DNA from 2 places in the Pseudonocardia autotrophica genome. Region 2 is predicted to be linked to the other one. Evidence: riboswitches for the same ligand, from Rfam matches in the RefSeq annotation. Region 2 holds a riboswitch; the other holds the start of a gene.
What was found. Region 2 has a riboswitch for S-adenosylmethionine ahead of thrC (threonine synthase). Riboswitches for the same ligand answer to the same signal wherever they lie in the genome.
Positions count from the first base shown of each region.

Region 1 (3,307 bases), 290 kb from region 2:
GAGTTGATCGTCCCGGCGAGCCCGATGTGCTCGGTCACCGCGGCCAGCGCGGCGAGCACCGTGAAGGTGTCCGGGCGGCCGACGACGTCCTGATCGAAGATCTCGCCGCCGCGGGTGCGCAGCCGCAGGCCCTCGGCGAGGAACAACAGGTCGAGGCCGCCACGCTCGGCGGTGCGGGCCCACTGCTCGAACGACTCCCACGCGATGTGGCTGCCGGAGGCGGGATCGCTCCACACCGTGTCGTGGTTGACGCCCGGGAAGTAGGCACCCAGGACGATCTGCTTGCGGGTCATGCGGGGCTCCCGGTGGTGGTCGGGGCGGGCACGGGGGCGAGCCCCGGGAGGAGTGCCGGGACGGTCGCGCTGCCGGACCGCGGCGCGTACCGGCTGGTGGGACGGGGTAGCCCGAAGCGTTCGCGCAGACCGGTCTCGGCGTAGCCGGTGCGGAACGCGCCGCGCCGCTGCAGCTCGGGAACCAGACCGTCGACGATCGCGTCGAGATCGGTGGGCAGCACGGCCGGGCGGAGCCGGTAGCCGTCGAGCCCGGCGGCCCGCCAGTCGAGCAGCCGGTCGGCGAGCCCGGCCGGGGTGGTGGCGACGACGAGCGCGTCGCTGGAGAGCGGATCACGGGCGTCGAGCCGGGCCAGCCGGTCCCGCGCGCCCGCCTCGGTGCCGGCGAGCACGACGACGAGATCGGCGAGGATCCGCAGCGGCGGCGCGGTGCGGCCGGCGGCCCGCTCCGCGGTGCGGACCTGGTCCACCACCCGGGCGGCGTCGTCTGCGTCGTGCGGGGTGGTGAACACGACGTCGCCGACCCGCGCGGCGAGCAGCGACGGCTCGTAGCCGTGCGACAGCGACGCCACCAGCGGCTGGCCCTGCGGCGGCCGCGGCACGATCGACGGGCCGCGCACGGCGAAGTGCGCGGCCTCGACGTCGACGGTGTGCAGCCGGTCCCGGTCGACGAACCGGCCGGTGAGCGCGTCCCGGATCTCGGCGCCGTCCTCCCAGGAGTCCCACAGCCGGCGCACCGTGTCGACCACCTCGGCGGCCTCGCCGAACAGTTCGGCGACCAGCGCCCGGCCCCGCGGGGTGTCCAGCTCGGACCGGCCGACCGCGGGGATCTGCCTGCGGCCGAAGTGCGCGGCCTCGTCGGCGCGCACCGAGGTCTGCACCCGCCAGCCGGCCCGGCCGTGCGAGTCGTGATCGAGCGTGGCCAGCGCCGATGCGACGTGGAACGGCTCGGTGTGTGTGGTGGTGACGGTCGGGACCAGCCCGATCCGCGAGGTCAGCGGCGCGAGGAAGGCCGCGACCAGCGAGGCGTCGAGCCTGCCCTGGACCCGGTCGGTGCGCCGCTCGGGCTCGGCGAGGTGATCGCCGGACTGCAGGCCGAGGCCGTCCTCGATGGTGATCAGGTCGAGCAGGCCACGCTCGGCGGTGCGGGCCAGCTGCACCCAGTGCCGGGCGGTGAACAGCTCGCCGGGGCGGGTACCCGGCTCGCGCCAGGCGGCGGGGTGCCAGCCGGTGCCGTCGAACGCGACCGCCAGGTGCAGCGGCGACGCGGGCGGGACAGAGGTGTCCGGTGCGGACATCGGGGCATCGCTTCCTCGCCGCGCGTCGACGCGCGGCGGAACGTGTGTGAGAGGTGGGAGGCGGGGACGCGCTCAGCCGCGACAGGCCGCGCTGGTGACCCGCCGCAGATCGACGTGCCTGCGGTACCGCGGGTGGTGCGCGCCGCGCACCCGATCCGCCACCGACCGCATGATCCCCTCCATCGTGCCCGGCAGGAGCACCCGCACCCGCGTGCTGCGGGGGGTTGCTGCGGCGTCGTCGAGCCAGGTCTCTCGGCCGCTCCGGATGGTGTCCGCCATCGACTCTAAGGAGTCCGGCCACCGCCGTGTCAACCCGCGCGCACCCGGAGTGACCTGCGACGCGTGCGGAATAATCCGGCCGTCCCGAGCTACGGACACCCGGTCGCCGGATCCGGGTGATGTTGTCCGGACAGGGTGTCCCGTTTCCTGGCCGGTGGACCGAGGGTTGTCCGGAGAGGTGACCGCACCGCACCCTGTCCGGGTGACGACGTGCCAGGGACGGCCATCGCGTCCCGGTCCGCGTCTCCGGGGCGTGCTCGAGGCTCCGGACACCACGACGCGGGGCGATCGACCCATCGCTGCGCGATCCCGCGCGCGGCACCGCACGATCCCCGTCCGCCCGACCGGCCTCGAGCCGTTCTGGCCCAGCCGGCGTGCACCGGCCTTCAGCGAGCACTGTCGCTGATCCTCCGCCGGGGGACCCCGTCTCCCCGGCCGCCGGCCCGACCGGCTCCCCCGGTGTGCCCTGATCCCGGCACATCCCGACCCCCGGCGACCGCACCGGGCGTCTCCCGTCCGCGCCCGATTCCACCGGCGCGGGCCCCACCACGGAAGGACCACGTCCCGATGCCCCCGCACGTCCTGCGCTCCGGTTCCCGGAGGCGCACCGCCGCCGTCCTCGTCGCACTGCTCGCCACCGTCGGCGTACTGGCCGGCTGCTCCCGCGCCGAGGAGCGAGGCGGCGCCGCCGCCTCGGGCGAGACCTCCCCCGCCGCCGAGGTCCGCCTCGGCTACTTCCCGAACATCACCCACGCCCCGGCGCTGATCTCGGTCGAGAACGGCCTGTTCGCCGAGGAGCTCGGCGACACCGCGCTCACCCCGCAGACCTTCAACGCCGGCCCGGACCAGGTCGCAGCGCTGCTCGGCGGCTCGATCGACGTGGCCTTCATCGGTTCCGGCCCGGCGATCAACGCGTTCTCCCGTTCCGGCGGCGAGGCGGTCCGCCTGGTCGCGGGCTCCACCTCGGCCGGTGCGCAGCTGGTGACCACCCCGGACATCACCACCCCCGAGCAGCTCAAGGGCAAGACGATCGCGACACCGCAGCTGGGCAACACCCAGGACGTCGCGCTGAAGACCTGGCTGAAGGAGAACAACCTCCCGATCGGCGACGGGCCGGACGCGGTGACCGTGCAGAACATCGAGAACCCGCGCACCCTCGACCTGTTCAAGCAGGGCGCGGTCGCCGGCGGCTGGCTGCCCGAGCCGTGGAGCTCGCGCCTGGTCGACGCCGGCGCCTCGGTCTTCCTGGACGAGCGGACCCTCTGGCCGGACGGCGAGTTCCCGACCACGGTGATCATCGTCCGGACCGAGTTCCTGCAGCAGCACCCGGAGACCGTCGAGGCGATCCTGCGCGCCGAGCAGCGGGCGATCGAGTTCATCCGCGAGCAGCCCGAGCAGGCCCGCACCGTCTCCAACCAGGCGATCCAGGAGATCACCGGG
Region 1 is NZ_AP018920.1:4,682,238-4,685,544, forward strand. Features, by position in the region: gene Pdca_RS21885 (NtaA/DmoA family FMN-dependent monooxygenase) at 1-293, opposite strand, end outside; gene Pdca_RS21890 (LLM class flavin-dependent oxidoreductase) at 290-1,588, opposite strand; gene Pdca_RS37810 (putative leader peptide) at 1,661-1,759, opposite strand; SAM riboswitch class I at 1,765-1,860, opposite strand; gene Pdca_RS21900 (ABC transporter substrate-binding protein) at 2,435-3,307, shown strand, end outside.
Region 1: another riboswitch for S-adenosylmethionine. It lies ahead of Pdca_RS37810 (putative leader peptide); the one in region 2 lies ahead of thrC (threonine synthase).

Region 2 (3,307 bases):
ACGTCGTCACTCGGTTGTACTCGGCTTTCGCTGTCGCGTCGGGTCCGCGACCATCGTCCCATGTCGTCACCGGCGACCCCCACGGCAGCCGGGTGGAGCGGCCGGGGCCGCGATCCGGGGGCCTCCGGGACCGCTCGCCGGTGGGCGTCCGCCACCGGCTCGGAGGCGAGCGGCCGGCACCCGGGCGCCGCGCGGAACCGGAGGGGTCGGAAGTCCGGAAGTGCTCGACGGTAGATTCGTCCCGTACCGCGTCTGGTGAGGTCCGGCGCCGGTGGAGCGGCCCCGCACAGGGGCCGGAAATTCCCGCTGGTAGCCTTGACCGCTGAGCGCTCGGCGTGCTCGCCCGGGACGGTACGACCGTCCGGTGCCGCCGGAGCGGAACCGGACTCGAGCAGACCAGCCGAACGCAGCAGGCAGGAAGACCAGGTAGACGTGGCCAACATCAAGTCGCAGATCAAGCGGGTCAAGACCAACGAGAAGCGTCGGCAGCGCAACAAGTCGGTGAAGTCGTCGGTCAAGACCGCCATCCGCCACTTCCGCGAGGCCGCGGAGCAGGGCGCGGACAACGCTGCCGAGCTGCAGCGCAAGGCGGCCAGGGCGCTGGACAAGGCGGCCGGTAAGGGCGTCATCCACAAGAACCAGGCGGCGAACCGCAAGTCGGCGCTCGCCAAGCAGCTCAACAAGGTCGGCGCCTGAGCCACCCGCTCTCGCACGCACCACGACGGCGCCGCCCCGGCATCGGGGCGGCGCCGTCGGCGTCTGTACAGCCGGGGCGGCACGCCCCGATCAGCGCGCGACACGTCAGCGCTCGACGCGGGCCTCGACGACGGCGAGCACCGCGCGCTCCAGAGCGTAGGCGGGATCGGCCGCGACGCCCTTCACGTCGGCGTTGACCCGCGCGGTCGCGGCGATCGCCACGGCGAGCTGCTCGGGTCGCCACTGCCGGACGACGCCCTGCGCCTTGCGGATCTTCCACGGCGGCATGCCCAGCTCGCCGGCCAGCCGGTTCGGGTCGCCCCGGCCCGCCGAGCCGACCTTCGCCAGTGTCCGTACCGAGTCGGCCAGCGCATCCGCGATCAGGACGTGCGGAACACCCAGTACCAGTGCCCAGCGCAGCGCCTCCAGCGCGCCCCTGCGGTCACCCGCGACGGCTGCGTCCGCGACCGCGAAGCCGGACGATTCGGCGCGGCCACGGTGGTACCGGCGCACCCCGGCCTCGTCGATCTTCCCGCCGGTGTCGGCGACGAGCTGCCCGGCCGCGGAGGCGAGCTCGCGCAGGTCCGATCCGACCGCCTCGACCAGGACGGCCAGCGCACCGGGGGTGATGCTCCCGCCGTTGCGCCGGACCTCGGCGTGCACGAAGTCCGACCGCTCGTCGGCGCGGGTGATCCGGTTGCAGGTAGTCACCTGCGCTCCGGCCTTCTTCAGCAGGTCGACCAGCGCCTTGCCCTTGGCCCCGCCGGCGTGCAGCGCAACCAGGACGATCCCCGGTGCCGGATCCTTGATGTACCCGGCGATCGCGGCGAGCATGTCCTTCGTCGTGTCCTGGGCATGGGTGAGCACAATCACCCTGCTCTCCGCGAACAGCGACGGGCTGAGGTGTCCCGCCAGCTCGCCGGGCGCGACCTCCGAGGTGCGGAACCGGCGGAGCTCGACCTCCGGATCGTCCTGCCGGATCCGGCGGACCAGCTCGGACACCGCCCGTTCGGCCAGGAACTCCTCGTCGCCCACCACCAGCTGCAGGGGGGCGGGCGGTCCGGCGTCACGCGTCCTGCTCACGCGTCTCATCGTGGCCCACTCCCCCGACGGCCGGTGAGCCGCATCCCCGTCCGGGCACTTCGGCTGGCCAGGTGCACACCACGTCGCGTAGCGTTCTCGGCGCCCGGCCGATCACCGGCCGGCGACAATCGAATATGGCTCATCCAGAGGGGCAGAGGGAACGGCCCGTTGAAGCCCCGGCAACCGGCGTCGCACGACGATCCGCCCGCCTGCGCGTGACCGCGCGGCAGGACGTCGACGAACACGGTGCCAATTCCGCCCCGCCGCCCTGGCGGGACAGATGAGGAGATCTCGTGACTCTCACTGCTGCGCCCGAAACGACCTCGGCCTACGACCTGGGCCCCGCCCGCGCACTCTCCTGTCGCGAGTGCGGCCACGAGGTGCCGCTGGCCGCCGAGTTCGCCTGCCCCCGGTGTTTCGGGCCGCTCGAGGTGGCCTACGACTTCCCGAAGGTGACCCGGGCCTCGATCGAAGCCGGCCCGAAGTCGATCTGGCGCTACCGCGACCTGCTCCCGGTGCCGAGCACCGTGCAGGAGCACCGCAACACCGAGCCCGGCCTCACCCGGCTGATCGAGGCGGACAACCTGGCGCGGGCGCTCGGCGTCCGCAAGCTCTGGGTGAAGGACGACACCGGCAACCCCACCCACTCGTTCAAGGACCGGGTCGTCGCGGTCGCTCTCGCCGCCGCCCGTGAGCTCGGCTTCTCGGTGCTGTGCTGCCCGTCCACCGGGAACCTGGCGAATGCCGTCGCGGCGGCCGCGGCACGGGCGGGCTGGGACTCGGTCGTGCTGATCCCGTCGTCCCTGGAGCAGCCGAAGATCATCACCACCGCGGTCTACGGTGGCACGCTGCTCGCCGTGGACGGCAACTACGACGACGTGAACCGGCTGGCCACCGAGCTCGCCGCGGAGCACGAGGACTGGGCGTTCGTGAACGTCAACGTCCGCCCCTACTACGCCGAGGGTTCCAAGACCCTGGGTTACGAGGTCGCCGAGCAGCTGGGCTGGCGGCTGCCGCAGCAGGTGGTCGTGCCGGTCGCCTCCGGGTCCCAGCTGACGAAGATCGACAAGGGGTTCACCGAGCTGGGCAAGCTCGGGCTCGTCGAGCCGACCCCGTACACCGTGTTCGGTGCCCAGGCCACCGGCTGCTCGCCGGTCGCCGCCGCGTTCGAGGCCGGTCACGACGTGATCCAGCCGCAGAAGCCGGACACCATCGCCCGCTCCCTCGCCATCGGGAACCCGGCCGACGGCCCGTACGTCCTGGACTCGGTCCGACGCACCGGCGGGTCGCTCGGGCACGTCTCCGACGCCGAGGTCGTCGCCGGCATCCGGCTGCTCGCCGAGACCGAGGGCGTGTTCGCCGAGACCGCGGGCGGGGTCACCGTCGCCACGACGAAGAAGCTGCTCGAGGCCGGGAAGCTCGACCCGGACGCCGAGACCGTCCTCATGATCACCGGTGACGGCCTGAAGACCCTGGACGCCGTGTCCGGCGAGGTCGGCCCGACCGCCACCGTGCCCTCCACCAGCGT
Region 2 is NZ_AP018920.1:4,976,136-4,979,442, forward strand. Features, by position in the region: gene lepA (translation elongation factor 4) at 1-10, opposite strand, end outside; gene rpsT (30S ribosomal protein S20) at 433-696, shown strand; gene holA (DNA polymerase III subunit delta) at 802-1,788, opposite strand; SAM riboswitch class I at 1,916-2,066, shown strand; gene thrC (threonine synthase) at 2,073-3,307, shown strand, end outside.